One region of the Deferrisoma palaeochoriense genome, then DNA from elsewhere that is predicted to be linked to it. Evidence: riboswitches for the same ligand, from Rfam matches in the RefSeq annotation. Region 1 holds a riboswitch; the other holds the start of a gene.

Region 1 (10,911 bases):
CTACCCCGACGACGCCGGCTCCCGGGAGGAACTCGTGGACAAGGCCGATCGGGCCATGTACCGAAACAAGGAGGCCTCGCGCGACGCCGTGTACGAGGCCCGTCTCCTCTGACGGACATTCCCCACATGGAGATCAAGAAGCTCAAGGGATTCCGGGATGTGCTCCCGGACGAGGCCCCCCTGTGGCAGCACATGGAGGCCGTGGCCCGGCGGGTGCTCGAGGCGTTCGGGTACCGGGAGGTGCGGCTCCCCCTCCTCGAGGACACGGCGCTCTTTCGCCGGTCGATCGGCGAGGCGACCGATATCGTCGAGAAGGAGATGTACACCTTCGTCGACACCGGCGGAAACTCGGTGACGCTGCGGCCCGAGGGCACCGCCTCGGCCGTGCGGGCGTACCTGGAAAACGGGCTGCACCGCTCGGCCCCCCGGGCCCGGTGGTACTACATGGGCCCCATGTTCCGGCGGGAACGACCCCAGAAGGGGCGGCTCCGGCAGTTCCACCAGATCGGGGTCGAATGCTTCGGCTGGGCCGAGCCCGAGGCCGACGCCGAGGTGCTGGCCGTGCTCTGGGACCTGTTTGGCGCCTTCGGCCTGACCGAGCGGCTCCGGCTGGAGGTGAACACCCTGGGGTGCCCGATCGACCGCCGGGCGTACGTGGAGAGGCTGCGGGAGCACCTCCGGGGCCTTCGGGACGAGCTCTGCCCCGACTGCCAGCGCCGGGTCGACACGAATCCCCTTCGGGTTTTGGACTGCAAGCGGGAGCGGTGCCGCGAACGCACCGCCGAGGCCCCGCTCATCCCCGACGCCGTGTGCCCCGACTGCGCGGCCCATTTCGGGCGGGTCCGGGAGATCCTGGAACGGGGCGGAATCCCCTTTGCCGTGAACCCCCGCATGGTCCGGGGCCTCGACTACTACAACCGCACGACTTTTGAGCTCCTGGCCGAAGGCCTGGGCGCCCAGAACGCCGTGGCGGCCGGCGGCCGGTACGACGGGCTGTCGGAAGCCCTGGGCGGCCCGCCGGTGCCGGCCTTGGGGTTTGCCGCCGGGATGGAGCGGCTCGCCCTTCTCCTTGACCCGAGCAGGGTGCCGGTCACCCGGCCGGTGGGGTACTGGGTGGTGCGGGGGCCGGAGGCGGCCGACCGGGCCCTGGCGCTTCGGCGGAGCCTGGCCGCCCGGGGCCTGGGTACCGAGATCGATCTCGCCCCCCGGAGCTTCAAGGCCCAGATGCGGGCGGCCGACCGGAGCGGGGCCCGGGTGGCCCTGATCCTGGCCGAGGACGAGCTCGCGGCCGGCACGGTGACCGTGAAGGATCTGGCCACGGGCGAGCAGGAACCGGTGGAGGCGGCCGCCCTGGAGGCGTACCTCGCCGATCGCGCGACGACGACTCCCCAAGGAGAGGAGCCATGACCCGCATCCCGAAGGACGCCCTGATCGCTTTGGCCGCCGTGGCCCTGGGCCTCGGCGCGGCCGGGATCACCGCGGCCGGCACCTGCATCGACGGCGGGTGCCACGCCGAGATCATGAAGCCCCAGTTCCTCCACGGCCCCGTGGCGGCCGAACAGGCCGGGGTCGACGGCTGCGTGTCGTGCCACGTGCCGGTGGGCCAGCCGTGCACGGCGTCCAAGGCCGGGAAGTATAAGTTCAAGACGAAGCCGGCGCGGCTGTGCCTCTTGTGCCACGAGCGGGGCACGGGCACCCAGCACACCCGGGCCGGGGGGAAATGCCTCTCCTGCCACGACCCCCACGGCAGCGAGGAAAGCTACAAGCTGATGCGGGCGGGGTAGCCGGGGGCTTTTCTCCCTGATTTCCAACGAATCCCGAACGGAGCGGACGAGCGTGATCGAACCGATGGGAACCTGGCGCCGCACCCACCCGTGCGGCGAGATCCGGCCGGAGCACGTCGGCCAGACCGTGACCCTGATGGGTTGGGTGCATCGCCGCCGGGACCACGGCGGCCTGATTTTTGTGGACCTGCGGGACCGCTCGGGGCTCGTGCAGGCGGTGTTCTACCCCGACGTGTCCCCCGGGGCCCACGAGCAGGCGCACCGCCTGCGCAGCGAGTACGTGATCGCGGTGCGGGGCGAGGTGGCGCCCCGGCCCGAGGGCACCGAGAATCCGGATCTCCCCACGGGGCAGGTGGAGGTGAAGGTTCAGGAACTCAAGATCCTGAACCGGTCCCAGACCCCGGTGTTCCCGGTGGACGAGGAGGCCGAGGTGGGGGAGGACCTGCGGCTCAAGTACCGCTACTTCGATCTCCGGCGGCCGGCCCTCCAGAAGAACCTGGCCCTGCGGCACCGGGCCGCCGCCAGCGTGCGGCGGTTCCTGGACGAGCACGGGTTCTGGGAGGTGGAAACCCCGGTCCTGACCCGGTCGACCCCGGAGGGGGCCCGGGACTTCCTGGTGCCGAGCCGGCTCGCCCCGGGCAAGTTCTACGCCCTGCCCCAGAGCCCCCAGCTCTTCAAGCAGATGCTCATGGTGGCCGGGGTGGAGCGCTACTTCCAGATCGTCAAATGCTTTCGCGACGAGGATCTCCGGGCCGACCGCCAGCCCGAGTTCACCCAGATCGACCTCGAGATGAGCTTCGTGGGGGCCGAGGATGTGCTGGATCTGATGGAGGCGATGGTCTGCCGGCTGTGGAAGGACACCCTCGGCGTGGACCTGCCGCGGCCGTTCCCCCGCATGCCCTACGCCGAGGCCCTGGCGCGGTACGGCACCGACGCCCCTGACCTGCGGTACGGCCTGGAGCTCGCCGACGTGAGCGCCTCGGTGGCGGGGTGCGAGTTCAAGGTGTTTGCCCAGGCCGTGGCCAAGGGCGGTGTGGTCAAGGTGCTGAACGCCAAGGGCGCCGGCGAGGCGCTTTCCCGCAAGGAGATCGACGACCTGGCCGGGTTCGTGGCCCCGTTCGGGGCCAAGGGACTCGCCTGGATCCGCGTGCAACCCGACGGCACCTGGCAGTCGCCCATCGCGAAGTTCCTGGGCGACAACGCCCGCGAAGGCATCCGGGCGGCGGCGGAGCCGGAGCCCGGCGACATCTTGTTCTTCGTGGCCGACACCGAGAAGGTCGCGAACCTCGCGCTCTCGAAGCTCCGGGTGCATCTGGCCGAGCGCTTGGGGCTCATCCCCGAGGGGCGGTGGGCGTTTTGCTGGGTCACGGACTTCCCGCTCCTCGAATGGGACCCCGACGAGAAGCGCTACGTGGCGCTCCATCACCCGTTCACGAGCCCGGTGCCCGAGGACGTGGAGAAGCTCGGCGACCGGCCCCTGGAGGTCCGGGCCCAGGCCTACGACCTGGTGCTCAACGGCGTCGAGATCGGGGGGGGCTCGATCCGGATCCACGACGCGGAGACCCAGGAGAAGGTGTTCGACGCCCTGGGCATCGGCCCCGAGGAGGCCCGGGAGAAGTTCGGGTTTCTCCTGGACGCCCTCTCGTTCGGGGCGCCGCCCCATGGCGGCATCGCGTTCGGGTTCGACCGGATCCTGATGTTCCTGTGCGGCACCCCGAGCATCCGGGACGTGATCGCGTTCCCCAAAACCCAGCGGGGCACCTGCCTGCTGACCGAGGCGCCGGCCGAGGTGGACCCGGCCCAGCTGCGGGAGCTGCACATCCGGGTGCGCCGGCCCGAAACCCCGGCCCCTTGACCCCTTTCGGGCGGGCTGCTATTTTCGCGCGCGTCAATCGGGAACCCGAGAGGGAGACGCCATGAAACTTACGACCAAGAGCAGGTACGGGGTGCGGGCGATCTTCGACATCGCCTACCACGCCGGAGGGCTTCCGGCCCAGATCAAGGACATCTCGGAACGCCAGCAGATCAGCCCCCGGTACCTGGAGCAGATCTTCCAGAAGCTCAAGAAGGCCGGGATCCTGGGCAGTAAACGGGGGCCCCGGGGCGGGTACTTTCTGCTCAAGAAGCCCAGCGAGATCACCCTCTACGACATCGTCACCTGCACCGAGGGGCCGATCGAACTCGTGTTCTGCGTGAGCGACATCGACGAGGCCGACTGCGACGCCCCCACCTGCGACCGCAAGGACGTGTGCGTGGCGAGCCCCATGTGGAAGGAGATCGGGGACAAGATCGCCGACATCTTTCGCAACACCACGATCCAGGACCTTTGCCAGCGGGCCGAGGAGTTGGGGATCGAACGCCAGCTCGACGCTCGGTTCATGTACTACATCTGAGGCGCCGGCGCCCCCCGGCTGGGGCGCGCCCCGCCGCCCTCGTCCGCCCGCCCCGGTCCCTGCCGGGGCGGTGGCGTTTCGGTGGGAGGAGTTCGGATGCCCGTTCGCATCGCCATCCACGGGTTTGGCCGGATCGGCCGGAGCGCCTTCCGGGTGGCCTGGGGCCGGCCCGGGGTCGAGGTCGCGGCCGTGTCCGACCGGGCCGACCCGGCCGCGCTCGCGCATCTGCTCCGGTACGACTCGGTCCACGGCCGGTTCGGGGGCGAGGTGGCGGCGGAACCCGGGGTGCTCCGGGTGGACGGCCGGCAGGTGCCCTTCGTGCGGGCGGAGGACCCCGGGGCGTGCCCCTGGGCCGAGCTCGGGATCGATGTGGTCCTGGAGTGCACCGGCCAGAACACCCGGAGGGCCGCCGCCGAACGGCACCTGGGGGCCGGTGCCCGGTGGGTCGTGGTGTCGGCCCCGGCCGAGGGCGCAGACCTCACGGTGGTGCTGGGGGTGAACGACCACCTCCTGGATCCGGGCCAACACCGGGTGGTGAGCAACGCCTCGTGCACCACGAACTGCCTGGCGCCGATCCTGAAGGTGCTCCACGGGGCCTTCGGGGTGCGCCGGGGCCTCGTGACCACGGTGCACAGCTACACCAACGACCAGCGGCTCCTGGACACCCCCCATCCGGATCTGCGGCGGGCGCGCACCGCCGGGGTCTCGATCGTGCCCACGACCACCGGCGCGGCCCGGGCGGTGGGCCTTGTGCTCCCCGAGCTCGCCGACCGGCTCGACGGGGTGTCGGTGCGGGTGCCGACCCCCGACGTGTCCCTGGCCGACGTCACGGTGGCCCTGAAGCGGCCGGCCTCGGCCGGGGAGGTGAACGCCGCGCTCCGGGAGGCGGCCCAAGGGGCGCTCCGGGGCATCCTGTCCTACACCGAGGAGCCCCTGGTCTCGGCAGACTACGTCGGAAGCCCCTTCTCGGCCGTGGTGGACGGCCCCCAGACCCGGGTCGTGGGGGGCGATTTCGTGAAGCTCCAGGCCTGGTACGACAACGAGTGGGGCTACGCCAACCGGCTCGTGGACCTGGCCGAGCGCTTCGCCTTTCGGGTGGGGTAGGGGGACCTCGGCGGGATCCCCTGCGCTGCCGCCCTGGGGGGCGGGTCATCCCTTTTCCTGCCCCGCCGCCGCGCACGCTTTGCACAGCCCCCAGATCTCGACCCGGCGTCCTTCGACCACCCCCCAGGTCGATGCCGGAATCGGGGGCTCCAGTTCATCCGCCTCCGGCCATCGGAAGTCCAGGATGGTTTGGCATCGGCGACACACGAGGTGGTGGTGCGGGGTGGGATCCGGGTCGTAGCGCACCCCAGACCCTGTTGGATCGACCCGGGTGATGAGCCCGAGTTTCTCGAACAGGGACAGGGCGCGATAGACGGTGTCGAGAGACACCGTCGGTAGTTTCGTTCGGGCGCGCCGAAATACGGCCTCCACCGTCGGGTGGCTCGGGTCTGATACCACGGCGCGGTAGAGCTCGATGCGCTGATGGGTCAGACGGAGCCCGTGGCGCTGAAAGGCTTCCCGCAAGCGCTCCAGTTCGGGATCGACAGACGATGTGCGGGCGGTCATTGGAGGGCCTCCGTGCAAGGGGTACCCGAGGTGGCCTGGGCGTGCGCGGAAAAAGCGGGGAGCCCGGGCGGGGGAACGCCCGGGCTCCCCGCGGCCCTAGGGGTTGGCGGGCGCAGCCCGGGCGTCCTTGGGGAGGTCGAACCGGTCGAGGTGCATGACTTTGTACCACGCGGCCACGAAGTCGCGCACAAACTCCTCCAATCCGTCAGCGCTCGCGTACGCCTCTGCCACCGCCCGCAGTTCCTCGTGGTGGCCGAACACGAGATCCACCCGGGTGGCCGTCCATCTCCTCGCACCCGTGGCCCTGTCGTACCCGTGGAACAGGTACCGGTGCTCGTCGGCCGCCTTCCACTCGGTTCCCATGTCCAGCAGGTTCACGAAAAACTCGTTCGTGAGCGTGCCCGGGGTCTCGGTGAGCACCCCGTGCTTCCCGTAGCCGTACACGGCCCCGAGGGCCCGCAGCCCGCCCACAAGAGCGGTCATCTCGGGCACGGTGAGCGTGAGGAGTTGGGCCTTGTCCACCAGGCGATACTCGGGGGTGCTCAGCACGTCGGCCTCGTCGAAGGGTTCCCCGTCCTTCCAGTAGTTGCGGAAGCCGTCGGCCACGGGCTCCAGGGCGGAGTAGAAGGCGACGTCGGTCTGTTCCTGGGTCGCATCCACCCGCCCCGGCACGAAGGGCACGGAAATGTCCAGGCCGGCCTTCCTTGCCGCCGCCTCCAAGGCGGCGCAGCCCCCGAGCACGACCATGTCCGCCAGGGAAACCCTCTTGCCGCCGGTCTGCCGCTCGTTGAACCGCCTCTGGATCTCCTCGTAGACGGCGAGCACCTCGGCCAGGTCTTCCGGATGGTTGACCGGCCAGTCCTTCTGGGGGGCGAGCCGGATTCGGGCGCCGTTGGCCCCGCCGCGCCGGTCCGAGTCCCGGTAGGTGGAGGCCGAGGACCAGGCGGTGTAGACGAGCCGGGGAACGCTCAGGCCCGAGGCCAGGATCTCCTCCTTGAGCGCCCGGATGTCGGCCTCGTCGATCAGTTCGTACTCCCGGTCGGGGAGGGGATCCTGCCAGACGAACACCTCGGCCGGGACCTCCGGCCCCAGGTAGCAGGAACGGGGGCCCAGATCCCGGTGGATGAGCTTGAACCACGCCCGGGCGAAGGCCTGCTCGAACTCCCCGGGGTTTTCGAGGAACCGCCGGGCGATCTTCGCGTAGTCCGGGTCGAACCGCAGGGCCAGGTCGGCCGTGAGCATCATGGGCGGGTGTTTTTTGTTCGGGTCGTGGGCGTCGGGGATGATGGGCTTGGCGCCCTTGGCCACCCACTGCTTCTTCCCAGCTGGGCTTTCGGTCAACTCCCACTCGTTGTGAAAGAGCAAGTGGAGATACTGGATCCCGAACCGGGTGGGCGTCGGCGACCACGCGAGTTCGAACCCCGAGGTGAACGCGTCGGGCCCCTTCCCGGTCTTGTAGCCGAACCTCCACCCCAGGCCCTGCTCCTCTGGGGGGGACGAAGCGGGATCCGGGCCGAGGTGGGTGTCGGGGGCCGCGCCGTGACACTTGCCGAAGGCGTGGCCGCCAGCGATCAGCGCCACCGTTTCCTCGTCGTTCATCCCCATCCGGGCGAACGCAACCCGGATCTGTTTGGCCGATCCCACAGGATCGGGGTTTCCCTCTGGGCCTTCGGGGTTCACGTAGATCAGGCCCATCTCCGTGGCTGCGAAGGGCTTTTCCAGTCCGCCCCCCTTGAACCTCTTGTCCCCCGTGAGCATCTCCTCTTCCGGACCCCAGTCCGCCCCCTCGTCCGGCTCCCAAACGTCCTCCCTTCCCAGGGCGAACCCGATCACCTTCACGCCCATGGACTCTAGGGCCACGTTGCCTGCGAGCACGATCAGATCCGCCCACGACAGTTTGCGTCCGTACTTCTGCTTCACCGGCCAAAGCAGACGGATTGCCTTGTCGAGGCCGATGTTGTCGGGCCAGTCGATCCGGGGGGCGAAGCGGATCTCCCCGGTACGGGCGCCGCCGCGCCCGTCGTGAATCCGGTAGGACCCCGCGCTGTGCCAGGCGAGCCGGATGAACAGGGGGCCGTAATGCCCGAAATCGGCCGGCCACCACTCCTGGGGTGTGGTCATGAGAGTCCGGAGGTCCTCCTTGACAGCGGAGAGGTCCAGCCCGGCGCACTCCCTCGCGTAGTCGTAGGCCGGCCCGTAGGGGTTGGCGTTGGGGCAGTGCTGGCGGAGGATCTTGAGGTTCAGCCGGTTTGGCCACCAATCGGTGATCCACCGCTTCCTCGGTTTCTTCTCGTTCGGTGCCATGACGGATTCCTCCCTTTCACGGGTTCGCTGCCGTGGGCTGCTGCGCGGTGCGGCTTCGCCCGCTACCAGGCCGCCACGAAGAGTTCGAAGTGGTCCCGGGGGTGGGCGCACGAGGGGCACTCCTCCGGGGCTTCGGGTCCCTCGTGGAGATACCCGCAGTTGCGGCACTTCCAGACGACGGGTTCCTCCCGCCGGAACACGCGTCCCGCCTCCACGTTGGCCGCCAGGGCCCGGTACCGGGCCTCGTGGTGCTTCTCGGCCACGGCGATGGCCAGGAACACCTCCGCGATCTCGTCGAACCCCTCCTCCCGGGCCACCCGGGCAAACTCCGGGTACATCTGGGTGTGCTCGTAGTTCTCTCCGGCCGCCGCCGCGAGCAGGTTCTCCAGGGTGGACCCGATCACACCGGCCGGAAAGGACGCCTGCACCTCCGCCTCGCCCCCTTCCAGGAACTTGAAGAGCCGCTTCGCGTGCTCCTTCTCCTGGTCGGCCGTTTCCTGGAAGATCGCCGAGATCTGGACGAACCCTTCCTTTCGGGCCTTGCTCGCGAAGTAGGTGTACCGGTTTCGGGCCTGGGATTCCCCGCAGAAAGCGGTCAGGAGATTCTTCTCGGTCTGCGTTCCCTTGATCGATGCCATGACGGGTCTCCTTTCGGCCGCGTGCGCGGACCGGGTGAGGATTGGTGATGGTGGCAGGGTGCCACGGAGAAGGGAAATTGTCAAGAAAAATTCCTAACAAGGAAATAATCGCATCGACTGGGGTGTTGTCAGATCGCCGGTGATGCTACGGAAACCAGCGGCTGGGGGGCTGGTGGAGAGCCAGGTGTGGCTCCCCACGTTGCCGCGCCCCACCAGGATTGGGTTGCTTTGGAAGATCCGGAACTTCCGCTGCCGGCGCGCCGACCTGCCGAGCCGACAACGGCATGCGAAGGCGCGGCGATCGGGTGCCGCACTCGCACCTGGCCGGAACCAGTTCCCCACCCGCCGCCGGCAAGACTCTTGAAAGTAGAAAGTATTAGGACGTTGCCATGGATCTTCGGACCCCTGGCACGTCGGCAGCATGGACGACGGGGGTGGTTTGTCAAGGCGCACCGCCCCGGCGGAGGACTCCACGGGACAGAAATGGCGGTTGACAGGCAGGCGGCCGCCGTCGTATCGTCCGGGACACAATCAGCATGACGCCCGCCGGTGCCCCCCTGGGGCTGAAAAGGGAAGAGGGGTGCGATTCCCCCGCGGACCCGCCGCTGTGAGCGCTGACGAAGGGCCTTGATGCCACTGGCCGAAACGGCTGGGAAGGCGGCCCGGAGGACGACGCGCGAGCCAGAAGACCTGCCGGCAGACGGGCGACCCACGCGAACCTCCCCGGGCCTTTGGGAGGGTGGGACCGCAACCCGGCGCTTCGAAAACGGGAAGCCCGCACGCCATGGCGCGTGCGGGCTTTTTTCGTGGTGCCGGAACCGCCGTCTCGTCCCTCCCCGCTCCGGGGCCAACTCCCACAAGGAGGGACTCGATGAACACCGGAACCGTGCTCTACCTGGCCGACGTCTCCCGCATCGCCGCCGCCGACCCCGCCGAACTGCCCGGGGATCTGGGGCTGGACCCGGAGTGGACCGAGATCGCCGCCTCGGCCCCGGGGTGGCCCACGGTGCCAGACGCCCTGCTGCGCCTCGTGGAACGGGGGGCCGGGCAGGTAACGCTGCGCGTGGCGAGGCCGGGGCCCGGGGGAGGCGTGGAGCTCGGTTGTTTGTGCGAGAGGATTTTTGGTTGAGGCAACCCCTTTTCTCCAACAACGCCCGAAAGGAGGCCCCCATGTTCCGTCGCAGCCGTATCGCCCTCATCCTGTTCTTGGCGTTCGTGTGGGCCCTGCCCGAGTCGGCCCGGGCGGCCCAGATGATGACCCGCACCCTCAAGGACAAACCGGCCATCGTGATCGCGGCCTTCGGCACCAGCACCAAGGCCCAGGTCACCTACGACGCGTTTGAGCGGCAGCTTCGGGAGGCGCTCCCGGGATACGAGGTGCGCTGGGCCTTCACGTCGGAGGTGATCCGGGAACGGGTGAACGCCCGGTGGGCGAAGGAGGGCAGGCCCGAGCGCCTCAAAAGCCTCCAGCAGGCCCTGGCCGACCTGGAGGCCGCCGGGTACACCAAGGCCGTGGTGCAGCCCCTCCACGTCTTTCCCGGCGAGGAGTACGAGGAGGTCTTGCGGATCGTCGAGCGGTTCCCGGACCTGCACATCGAGACCGGCGAAGCCCTTCTCCAGCGCTGGGAGACGGTCCACGAGGTGCTCGAGATCCTTTCGGCCTCGTTCCTGCCGCCGGACGAGGGCTGCAACGTCTTGGCGGCCCACGGAAGCCCCCAGACCCACGTGGGGGCGAACATCGCCTACCTGGGCCTCGACCGGCTCCTGCGCCGCCGGTTCCCCAACGCCTTCGTCGGCACCGTGGAGGGCATCCTGGGCCCCGAGAACGGCCTCGAGCCGGCCAAGGCCTACCGGGTGAAACGGGCCCGGTTCGTGCCCCTCATGTACGTGGCCGGCGACCACGTCATGAACGACATCATGGGCGACGAGTTCGATTCCTGGAAAGAGCAGATGAAGGCGGCCGGGTTCACCGCCGACTGCCCCACCGTGGAACTCGGGGGGGAGCGCTACTACAAGGGGCTCGGGTTCTATCCCGAGATCAACGCGATCTTCATCCGGGAGATCGAGCGGGTCTTGCGCCGCCTGTGACCCAACCCGATCCAACGCTCCTTTCGTCCGGGGGAGGGCACCCCTCCCCCGTCCCTTTTTTCGGAACGGCGGCCCGGACAACGGGGCCGGAAC
Region 2 (10,911 bases), on a different contig from region 1:
ACGACACGCCCACGGTGTAGGGATCGGCCAGGGGATTCAGCAAGATGCCCTGGAACACCACCCCGGCCACGGCCAGCCCGCCGCCCACCAGGGCCGCTAGGCTCACCCGGGCGAGCCGTACGGTCAAAAGGATCGTGCGGTCCACCGGGTCGAGGGTGGGGGCCGCGAGGCCCGCGGCCTCGGCCAGGGCCCGCAGGAGGTCGGCCGCCCCCAGGCCCGAGGACCCGATGCTTCCGGCCCAGAGCACGACGAGGGGCAGGGCGAGGGCGGCCGCCCCGATCGCCACCTGGGGCCGGCGGGTCACGGGCTGCGGTCCCCCCGGGCGCGCACGAGAAAGAGGCTCATGTACCCGTTGGCCCGGGCCCGGGCCTCGGCCACCCCCCGGGCCACCACGGCGTCGGGCCGGGTGCAGTGGGAGGCGAACACCACCCGGTCCCCGAGGCCCCGGTGCTCCAGCAGGTCGCACACGCCGGCGGTGTTCCGGTAGGGCTTGAGCACGGCCACGCTGTCGGCCGCGGCCAGGGCCCGCTCCACGGCCTCGGTGCCCCGGGCCCCGCTCACCACGGCCAGGGTCTCGTCCCCCTCCACGAGCGGGGTGCGGGCCTCGGCCGCCGCGGCCGCGAACGAGGTGATCCCCGGCACCACCACCACCGGCACCCGGGGCTCCAGGGCCTGCACCTCCTCCAGGAGGTAGGTGAAGGTGGAGTAGGTCATGGGGTCGCCGAGGGTCAGGAACGCGGCCGAGGCCGGCCGCCGCAGGGTCTCCAGGACCCGGCGGGCGTGGTCGCGGTGGACCTCCCGGGACCGGACGTCCTCGAAGGTGTGGCGGAAGGGCAGGGGGACCACGGGACAGCCCGGCCGCAGGTGGGGCCGGGCGATCGAGAGCGCCGCGCTGCGGCCCGAGCGCTCGTGGCCCGCGGCGAACACCACGTCCACCTCCTGGAGGATCCGCACGGCCTTGAGAGTCAGGAGCTCCGGGTCGCCGGGGCCGACGCCGATGCCGTAAAACGTGCCGAGGGTGCTCATGGGGACTCCTCGTTGTTTAGGCTGGAAAGCGGGGAGGCTGGAACGCTAGAAAGCCGAAAAGCGTCTGGATCCCTCCCATGCGAGCCCACCCCGGGGCCTGAGTGCCCGCTCCGGACGGCTGCAAGGAAATACGCCAAAACCGTTCCCGGTTCCCGGCCTTCCAGCCTCCCAGCTTCCTAGCCTCCAAGCCTGATCTACGAACTGCTTCGCCGCACGGCCCACACGGCCGAGGCGAAGAACGCCGCGGCGAACCCGGCCAGGGCCGCGGCGTGGACCCAGGGCACGGGCTGGCCCAGGCTCGCCGCCCGGATCGTGAGGCTCGAGTGGGTGAGCGGAAGCCCGTAGGCCAGCGCCTCGGCCCACCCGGGCAGCCGGTCGAGCGGGAAGAACGTGCCGCACAAAAACGACATGGGCACGATGAAGAACGTGTTGATGTGCCCCTGGTCGGCGTGGCTTCGCACCACCATGGCCGCCGTCACGGCGGCCGAGGCGAACGCGAAGGTGTGGAGGCCGAACAGGGCCCCCACGGTCGGGCTCAGGGGCGGCCGGACCCCGAAGGGCCAGGCCAGAAGGTACACCACCACGGCGGCCGCGAGCCCCCGGACCATGCCGTAGATCACCTCGCCCAGGGCGATCTGCCAGGCCGGCACCGGGGCCATCTGGAACTCCTCGAAGATCCGCCAGTAGAACCGGGCGATGTTGATCTCGGTGGCCGTGCCGTAGCTCTGGGTCATGCTCGCCATGGTGGCGAGGCCCGGGATCATGAACGCCAGATACCCCACGCCGTCGAGTTCCACGTGACGGCCCAGCCCCCACCCGAACACCACCAGGAACAAAAACGGCGACACCGCGTAGGACGCCAGGTGCTTCTTCCACCGCCGGCGGTAGATCCGAAGCTCCCGGTAGAGCACCCCGGCCACCCCGTTCACGGCTCCACCCTCCGTCCCGTGCGCTGGAGGAAGAGATCCTCCAGGTTCGTGCGCCGAAGCCCGGCGCCCTCCGGGGCCTGCCTGAGGAACCCGAGGGCCGCCTCCCGGGTCGGAAAGAACCGGGTGCGGGTGCCGTCGTCCCCCACCACGTCCACGGCGTACTCGCCGAGTTCCGCGAGAAGCGCCCGGGGTTCCCCCTCCTCGATCAGCCGGCCCCGGTCCAGGATGCCCACCCGGTGGCACAGGAACTCGGCCTCCTCGATGTAGTGGGTGGTCAGGAGCACCGTGACCCCCCGGCGGTTCACGGCCCGGATGAGGTCCCAGAGCCGGCGCCGGGTGGCCGGATCGAGGCCCACGGTGGGCTCGTCCAGAAAGAGGATCCGGGGTTCGTGGAGGAGCGCCCGCACGATGGTGACCCGGCGCTTCATGCCTCCCGAGAGGGTGCGGCCGAGGCTCCGGGCCCGTTCGGCCAGGCCGGCGAAGGCCAGGAGTTCCGCGGCCCGGGCCCGGCGCTCGGCCCGGGGCATGCCGTGGAGGATGCCGTGGAGTTCGAGGCTCTCGGCCACCGTGAGGTCGGGGTCGAGGTTGAGCTGCTGGCTCACCACCCCGATCTGGGCCTTGGCGGCCACCGGGTCCCGCAGCACGTCGGCCCCGCCCACCCGGGCCGTGCCGGCGTCGGGCCGCAGAAGCCCCGTGAGGATCCGGATCGTGGTGGTCTTGCCGGCCCCGTTGGGCCCGAGGAAGCCGTAGATCTCCCCGGGCCGCAGCTCGAGGTCGAGCCCGTCGAGGGCCCGGACCTTGCCGAACCGCTTCACGAGCCCCCGGGCCTCGACGGCCGGGGCCGGCTCGGCCCCCCGCGGCTCTACGGCGACGCTCGCCTCCCGCATGCTCTTCCCCATGCCCGATCGATCCGGGCGATCTCCTTACAAAGGCCGGAGCCCCACGAAAAAAGCCCACTCCACCACGGAGCGGGCTTCCCGTTTTCGAAGCTCCTCAAGGATTCCCCGCCCTCCCGAATCCACCCGGGGAGGTTTGGCGCGCGGGGCGTCCGGCCGGCAGGTCTTCTGGCTCGCGATTCGTCCTCGGGGCCGCCTTCCCAGCCGATCGGCCAGTGGCTCCAGTGGCCCGTCGTCCTCGCTCACAGCGGCGGGTCCGCGGGGGACTTTCACCCCACTTCCCTTTTCAGCCCCTGGGGGCACCGGCGGACGTAAATTGAACCGTTCTTTTATCCCCCCGGGCCGGATGTGTCAAGCCGGGCGTTTGACGGGCCTTCGCGGCCCACGGTATAAAGCCGGGTCCGGCCCCGGGCCGGCAAATCCCCTTGGAACGGGGCGTTACGAAACGACCATGACCGCCGTCGACCTGTTCGATCACGACCTGGAGGGCCTCGAGCGATTCTTCGAGACGCTGGGGGAGAAGCGGTTCCGGGCCCGCCAGGTGATGCACTGGCTCTATAAGCGCGGCGTGACCCGGTTCGAGGACATGACCGACCTCTCGGCCCGCCTCCGGGCGCGCCTCGCCGAGGCCGCCTCGGCCCGGGTGCCCCGGGTGGTGCACGAGCAGGTGAGCCGGGACGGCACCGTAAAACTCCTCCTGGAACTCGCCGACGGCGAGCGGGTGGAAACCGTGCTCATGCCCGACGAGGGCCGGGTGACCCAGTGCGTGTCCACCCAGGCCGGCTGCGCCATGGGCTGCGCCTTTTGCCGCACGGGAACCCTGGGGCTCCGGCGCCACCTCACGGCCGGGGAGATCGTGGCCCAGGTGCTCGTGGGACAGGCCCGCATGGGGCCCGAGCGCCGGATCACCAACGTGGTGTTCATGGGCATGGGGGAGCCCCTGCACAACTTCGACAACGTGGTGCGGGCGTTCCGGATCCTGTCGAGCGACCACGGGCCCAACATCACCCGCCGCCGGCTCACGGTGTCGACCTCCGGGCTCGCCGACCGGATCCGGCGGTTGCCGCCCGAGATGCTGGGGAGCCTGGCCGTGAGCCTCAACGCCACCACCGACGAGGTGCGCGATCGGATCATGCCCGTGAACCGCCGGTTCCCCATCGCCGAGCTCCTGGCGGCCCTCCGGGAGAGCCCGCTCCCGCCCCGGGACCGGTACACCATCGAGTACGTGCTGCTGGGCGGGGTGAACGACACCCCGGCCGACGCCCGGCGGCTCGTGCGGCTCTTGTCGGACGTCCGGTGCAAGGTGAACCTGATCGCCTACAACCCCCATCCGGAGAGCCCGTTCCGTCGGCCCGACCCGGAGGCGGTGGCGGCGTTCCAGGAGGTTTTGCTCCGGAAGAACTTCACGGCCACCCTGCGAAAGAGCCGGGGCGAAGACATCCTGGCGGCCTGCGGCCAGCTCAAGGCGGATGAGGCAGGGCGGCTAGGCGGCTAGGCGGCTGGGCGGCGGCTTGGGTCCCTGCCGTCCCTTTCGTCCCTGGCCGCAACGACCTACGACTTGCGACCAACGACCTACGACCCGCGACCTACGACCAATACGACCAACGACCCTAGCGAGGAGTTCATGGACAAGGCGATCGGCATCATCGGAGGAAGCGGCCTGTACGAGATGGAGGGCCTGACCGACGTGCGGGAGGTCGAGGTGCCCACCCCGTTCGGCCCCCCGTCGGACGCGCTGATCGAGGGCCGGCTGGGCGGCCGGCGACTCGTGTTTCTGCCCCGCCACGGCCGGGGTCACCGGTTCCTGCCCTCCGAGGTCCCCTACCGGGCCAACGTCTGGGCCCTGAAGTCTCTGGGGGTCGAGTGGGTGATCTCCATCTCGGCCGTGGGGAGCCTGGAGGAGGGGGTGGCCCCGGGCCACATCTGCCTGCCCGACCAGTTCCTCGACCGCACCTGGGGCCGGGAGAACACCTTTTTCGGCGACGGCATCGTGGGCCACGTGGCCATGGCCGATCCCATCTGCGCCGCGCTCCAGGAGGCGGTGTGGGCCACCCGGGAGGCCGTGGGCGTGCCGTTCCACCGGGGCGGCACCTACGTGTGCATCCAGGGGCCCCAGTTCAGCACCCGGGCCGAGTCCCACTGGTACCGCGCGATCGGCGCCCGGGTGATCGGCATGACCAACGCCACCGAGGCGCGGCTCGCCCGGGAGGCCGAGCTCTGCTACACCACGGTGGCGCTCGTCACCGATTACGACTGCTGGCACGAAACCGAGGAAGAGGTGAGCGTGGAGGCCGTGCTCGAGGTGCTCCACAAAAACGTCGAAACGGCCCGGCGGATCGTGCGGGAGGCCGTGGCCCGGATCCCGGCCGAGCGCACCTGCCCCTGCGCCGAGGCGGCCCGGTACGCGGTGCTGACCGACCCGGCCAAGATCCCGCCCGAGACCCGGCGGCGGGTGGACCTTCTGTTCGGCCGGTACCTGGGCGGGGAGGGCTGAGGATGGGCGGCGATCTTTTGGTGGTGGGATCGGTGGCGATCGACGCCGTGGAGACCCCCTTCGGCCGGGAGGACGAGGCCCTGGGGGGCTCGGCCCTCTACTTCACCGCGGCCGCAAGCCTGTTTGCGCCGGTGCGGCTGGTGGCCGTGATCGGCGAGGACTTCCCGACGGAGCGCATCGGGTTCCTGGCCGAACGGGGCGCCGACCTCTCCGGGCTTGTGCGGGCGCCGGGGAAAACCTTCCGGTGGAAGGGCCGGTACGGGTTTGACCTCAACGAGGCCCACACCCTGGAGACCCATCTCAACGTGTTCGAGGGGTTCGAGCCGGAGCTTGGGCCGGCCCACCGGGCCTGCCCCTACGTGTTCCTCGCGAACATCGACCCCGATCTCCAGAAGCGGGTCCGCGACCAGGTGGAGGAGCCCCGGTTCGTGGCCCTCGACACCATGAACTTCTGGATCGAGGGGAAGCCCGGAAGCCTGCGGGAGGCGATCGAGCGGGTGGACATGGTGGTCCTGAACGAGGCCGAGGCCCGGATGCTGGCCGGGGAGCCCAACCTCGTGAAGGCCGCCCAGAAGATCCTCTCGTGGGGCCCGAGCGGGGTGGTGGTGAAGCGGGGCGAATACGGGGCCATGTACTTCGCCGACGGCCACGTGTTCGCCGCCCCGGCGTTTCCGCTGGAGGAGGTGTTCGACCCCACGGGCGCCGGCGACACCTTCGCCGGAGGCATGATGGGGTATCTCGCGAGCACCGGGAACCTGGAGCCCGAGAACATCCGCCGGGCCATCGTGTTCGGTTCGGCCCTGGCGAGCTTCAACGTGGAGGATTTCAGCTTCCGGCGGCTCGAGCGGCTCACCTACGACGAGGTGGCGGCCCGGTTCCGGCAGTTCCGGACCCTCACCGAGTTCGAGGCGGAGGTGGACTGATCCCTTCGGAACGATCGCCGGATGCGGGTGGGGAACTGGCTCCGGCCGGGCGCGAGTGCAGCACCCGATTCCCCGCGCCTTCGCATGCCGTCGCAGTTCGGTAGGCCGGGGCACCGGCAGCGGAAGTTCCGGAGCTTCGAAAGGGACCCAAGCCTGGTGAGGGCGCGGCGACGTGGGGGGCCGCGCCCGGCTCTCCACCAGCCCCCCACCCGCGGGTTCCCATGGCGAGGCGGGGGCTCCGGCAACGCTTCCGTTGGTGTTGGTACGCCAGGCCGTGCTAGGCGCAGTACCGGCTCACCTGGCGGTGGAGTTCGGTCAGGTCGGCCGATTTGGCCACGCAGGCGTTGGCCCCCTGCTCCAGCGCCTGGTGGGCCGGCTCGCAGTAGGCCGAGAACACCACCACCGGAACGTCGGGGGCGCGCCGGCGGATCGCCCCGAGCACCGTGAGGCCGTCCATGCCGGGCATCTTGAGGTCGAGGATCACGAGATCCGGGTGGATCTCGTCGAGGAGTTCGAGCGCCCGGGCCCCGTCGGGCGCCACGACCACCTCGTGGCCCGCGAGGCTCAGCTCCTCCTGCAACAGAAACCGGATGTTTTCGTCGTCGTCGACGAAAAGGATGCGGCCCAACGCCATGACTCCTTCCTGCCCCCTCCCAGCATCCCGGCCGGGATTCAAACCGGCGCTAAGGTACCGGCCGAGCGCCAGGTGTCAAGGGGTTTTCTTCGCCGCCCTCCTCATCTTTTTGGCCGCGTGCGCCGGGAACAAGGAGGCCGTGCGAAACGAGGCCAAGGCCGCCTACCAGCTCGGGGTCGCGTTCCTGGCCGAGGGGCGGCCCGCGCCGGCCCTGCGGGAGTTCACCAAGGCGGCCCAACTCACCCCCGAGGACCCCGAGGTCCACAACGCCCTGGGCCTGGCCTACTGGGCCCGCCGGGAGGTGGGCGAGGCCGAGCGGGCGTTCCGGAAGGCCGTGGAGCTCAAGCCCGACTACTCCGAGGCCTGGAACAACCTGGGTGCCCTGTACCTCGACACCGGCCGGTACCCCGAGGCAGTGAGCGCCCTGGAGGAGGCCCTGAAGAACGTGTTCTACGGCACCCAGGAGCGGGCCCTCACGAACCTGGGCTGGGCGCTGTACAAGCAGGGCCGGGCGGAGGAGGCGGAGCGGCGGCTCCGGGAGGCCCTGGAGGTGGCGCCCGGGTTCCCCCTGGCCCACAAGAATCTGGGCATCGTGCTCTACGAGCGAGGGGAGCTGGAGGAGGCCCGGCGGCACCTGGACGAGGCGGCGCGGCTTCTGCCCCGGGACGGCGAGGTGTTCCTGTACCGGGGGCTCGTGCGGCTCAAGGCCGGCGACCGGGAGGGGGCCTGGGCCGATTTCGAGGAGGCCTGGAAGCTCGCGCCCGGGACCGAGGTGGGCAAATCGGCGAAGACCTACTTGGACCTGACCCAGTAGGGGCAACCCCCGGCGACCAGGAGTTGCGGCCATGACCACCGGCGAACAGGAACGGCCCCCCGAGCCCCAAGGCTTCGGCGAAAGGCTGCGGGCCGCCCGGGAGGCGGCCGGCCGCTCGCTCGACGACCTCGCCCGGACCACCCGGATCCGGAAGGCCTACCTGGATGCCCTGGAGAAGGAGGACTGGGGCCGGATCCCGAAGGGGGTGATCGGCCGGGGGTTCGTGCGGGTGGTGGCCAAGGAGCTCGGCGCCGACGAGGGGGAGTTCACCGCCCTTTACCGCCGGGCGCGGCCCGACGAGGCCGGGGAGGCGGCCGGGGGGCTTCCCGAGCCCGACTGGGACGTGTCGCTCCGGGGCCGGCGGCGCAAAGGCCTGCCGCCCCTCGCCTGGGCCGCGGTTTTGCTGATCGTGCTCCTGGCGGGGGCGGGGTGGTGGCTGTGGGGCCGGGGGGCACCGGAGCCCGTGGCCTCGCACGTCCCGGCCCGGGGGGAGCCCGCTCCCGCCCCGCCGGCGCCGGCCGAGCCCCCGCCGATTCGGGAAAGCGATTCGGCCCCCGAAGGGGTTGCCGAGACCGCCCCCGCGCCGCAGGCGCAGCCCCCGCCCCCGGAACCGGTGGCCGAGCCCGCCCGGCCGGAACGCCTGCGGCTCGAGATCACGGCCACCGAGAAGGCCTGGGTCCGGGTGGTGGCGGACGGCGGAAAGCCCGTGGACCGGGTGTTCCGGCCCGGGGAGACCCGGACTTACGAGGCCTCCGAGGGGTTCCTGGTGAAACTCGGGAACGCCGGCGGGGTGCGGTTTTCGTGGAACGGCGAGGCGCTCAAGGTGCCGGGCCGGCCCGGCGAGGTAAAGGAGTTCCGGTTCCCCCGCGACCTGGAGGGGTTGCGGCCGTGACCGGTCCCTGGCGCGACCCCCTGGCCGCGGCGGCGGCCCGGGTGCTGGGCGAGGGGTTCCGGGCCGAGGTGGCCGTGGTCCTGGGGTCTGGGCTGGGGCCCGTCGTGGGGGGGCTTCCGGACGCGATCCCCTACGAGCGGGTGCCCGGGCTCGGGGCGCCCGGGGTGCCGGGCCACGCCGGCCGGGTGGGGGTGGCGCAGATCGCCGGCGAGCGGGTCCTCGTGTTCCAGGGCCGGCGGCACCTCTACGAGGGCATCACACCCGCCCAGGCCGCGTTCCCGGTCCGCCTGGCCGCCCGTCTCGGGGTGCGGTTCCTGGTGCTCTTCGCGGCGGCCGGAGGGCTCGACCCCGCCCTCGTTCCCGGGACCTGGGTGTTCGTGACCGACCACCTGAACTGGCTGGGGAGAAATCCCCTCGAGGCCGTCCGGACCCCCGACGGCACGCCGGCGTTCGTGGACCTCACGGGGACCTACCGGGCCGATCTGTGGCCCGAGGTCGCGAGGGCGGAAGGGATCCCCATCGCCCGGGGCGTGTACGCGGCGTTCCCGGGGCCCACCTACGAGACCCCGGCCGAGATCGCCTGGGCCCGGGGGGCCGGGGCGTCGGTGGTGGGGATGTCGGTGGTGCCCGAGGCCGTGTGGGCGCGGTTCCTGGGGCTCGAGGTGGCGGCCTGGGCCCGGGTGGCGAACCCCGCGGCCGGCCTCGGCCCCTCGGCCTTGGACCACCGGGACGTGGTGGCCCAGGCCGCCCGCGACGCCGGGCAGGGCCGGACCCTGCTGGAAGCCACGATCCGGGCGTGGAGGGCGAGCCGGCCGGGGGCCGGAGGGTTCGGGGCGCCGAAGCCAGGGGGCGGATAACGGGCGCACGCCTCGCCGGGTTCCCCGTGCGCCCCCCTCACCCCGGCCCTCTCCCCCCGGCGGGGGAGAGGGAGACAGAAGGCGGTCCGGGGCGGCGTCGAGCGCACCCTCTCCCCCCTGGTGGGGGGAGAGGGAGACAAAGAGCGGGCCGGGGCGGCGTCGAGCGTACCCTCCTCCCCTGGTGGGAGGGGGGCAGGGGGGAGGGGGAGAAGGAGAAGGGGGCGTCCCGCGAGGAGGCTGGAAACCGACCTCTGACCTCTGTCGTCTGACGTCTGACACCAAGGAGACGGTGTGAACGCCGAGAACACCCGTAATCCCAGCGACCAGACGCCGGCTCCCGAGGGGCCGGTCAAGGCCGTAAGCCTCTTGTCCGGGGGGCTCGACTCGATCCTCGCCACCCGGGTGGTCCAGGACCAGGGGGTCGAGGTCCTGGCCCTTCACTTCATCACCCCGTTCTTCGGCGGGCACAAGCGGGGACGGGAGGCCGAGGTGGAGGCCTTTTTCCGGGAGAAGTACGGCATCACGGCCCGGGTGGTGGACGTGTCCGAGGAGTACATGGAGGTTCTCGCGAACCCGAAATACGGGTACGGCAAGAACTTCAACCCCTGCATCGACTGCAAGATCTTTCTGGTGCGCAAGGCCCTGGAGATCATGAAGGAGGAGGGGGCCCGGTTCCTCATCACCGGCGAGGTCCTGGGGCAGCGGCCCATGAGCCAGCGCCGCGACGCCATGAACGCCGTGGCCCGGCAGTCGGGGGCCCGGGAGCTCATCCTCCGGCCTCTTTCCGCCCAACTCCTGCCCATCACCGCGCCCGAGCGCCACGGCTGGGTGGACCGGAGCCGGCTCTACGGGTTCCGGGGGCGGTCGCGCAAGCCCCAGATGGAACTCGCCGCCAAGCTGGGGATCACGGAGTACCCGAGCCCGGCCGGGGGGTGCTACCTCACCGACCCCACGCTGGCGAACCGGGTGCGCCGGTACTTCGACGAGGTGCCGGCCGAGGAGCGCTCCTCGGAGGACGTGCGGCTCCTGCTCGCCGGCCGGCCGTTTCGGCTGCCGGGGGGAAGCTGGCTCACCCTGGGCCGGAACCAGGGGGAGAACCGGGCCGTGGCCGCCCTGGCCCGGGAGGGCGACCGGTTCCTCAAGGCCCGGGAGGTGCCGGGGCCCCTGGGGCTCCTGCGGCTCCGGGACCCGGAGGACCTCGAGGCCGCGGCCGGGGTGCTCCTGCGGTACTGCCCCAAGGCCGGGGACGAGCACGAGGTCGGGGTGGGCCCCGCGCCCGACGACCTGCCCGAGACGGTGCGGGCCCGGAAACGCAAGGATCCGGAGATCGAGCCCTGGAGGTTCTGACCCGGTGCGCCGGCCGGCCGACCTCGCCTCGTACCGCCACATGCGCTCGGTGCTCGCCACCCCGCTCACGACGGTGCGGGGCGTGGGCCCGAGGGTGGC

The links. Region 1 has a riboswitch for cobalamin ahead of ACYQ8L_RS02090 (hypothetical protein). Riboswitches for the same ligand answer to the same signal wherever they lie in the genome.
Region 2: it holds a riboswitch for cobalamin, as region 1 does, so the genes downstream of both, ACYQ8L_RS13890 (ABC transporter ATP-binding protein) here and ACYQ8L_RS02090 (hypothetical protein) in region 1, are expected to answer to the same signal.

Annotation. Positions count from the first base shown of each region.
Region 1 is NZ_BAAHXI010000004.1:15,858-26,768, forward strand. Features, by position in the region: gene ACYQ8L_RS02045 (diguanylate cyclase) at 1-112, shown strand, start outside; gene hisS (histidine--tRNA ligase) at 127-1,407, shown strand; gene ACYQ8L_RS02055 (cytochrome c3 family protein) at 1,404-1,784, shown strand; gene aspS (aspartate--tRNA ligase) at 1,837-3,639, shown strand; gene ACYQ8L_RS02065 (RrF2 family transcriptional regulator) at 3,701-4,177, shown strand; gene gap (type I glyceraldehyde-3-phosphate dehydrogenase) at 4,274-5,281, shown strand; gene ACYQ8L_RS02075 (Fur family transcriptional regulator) at 5,327-5,788, opposite strand; gene katG (catalase/peroxidase HPI) at 5,885-8,092, opposite strand; gene rbr (rubrerythrin) at 8,155-8,730, opposite strand; cobalamin riboswitch at 9,261-9,442, shown strand; gene ACYQ8L_RS02090 (hypothetical protein) at 9,602-9,859, shown strand; gene ACYQ8L_RS02095 (sirohydrochlorin cobaltochelatase) at 9,901-10,818, shown strand.
Region 2 is NZ_BAAHXI010000054.1:7,173-18,083, forward strand. Features, by position in the region: gene ACYQ8L_RS13875 (FecCD family ABC transporter permease) at 1-304, opposite strand, end outside; gene cobI (precorrin-2 C(20)-methyltransferase) at 301-1,026, opposite strand; gene ACYQ8L_RS13885 (ABC transporter permease) at 1,221-1,955, opposite strand; gene ACYQ8L_RS13890 (ABC transporter ATP-binding protein) at 1,952-2,854, opposite strand; cobalamin riboswitch at 2,993-3,172, opposite strand; gene rlmN (dual-specificity RNA methyltransferase RlmN) at 3,303-4,346, shown strand; gene mtnP (S-methyl-5'-thioadenosine phosphorylase) at 4,476-5,345, shown strand; gene ACYQ8L_RS13905 (PfkB family carbohydrate kinase) at 5,348-6,268, shown strand; gene ACYQ8L_RS13910 (response regulator) at 6,546-6,896, opposite strand; gene ACYQ8L_RS13915 (tetratricopeptide repeat protein) at 6,901-7,716, shown strand; gene ACYQ8L_RS13920 (helix-turn-helix domain-containing protein) at 7,748-8,608, shown strand; gene ACYQ8L_RS13925 (purine-nucleoside phosphorylase) at 8,605-9,465, shown strand; gene ACYQ8L_RS13930 (7-cyano-7-deazaguanine synthase) at 9,757-10,812, shown strand; gene recG (ATP-dependent DNA helicase RecG) at 10,817-10,911, shown strand, end outside.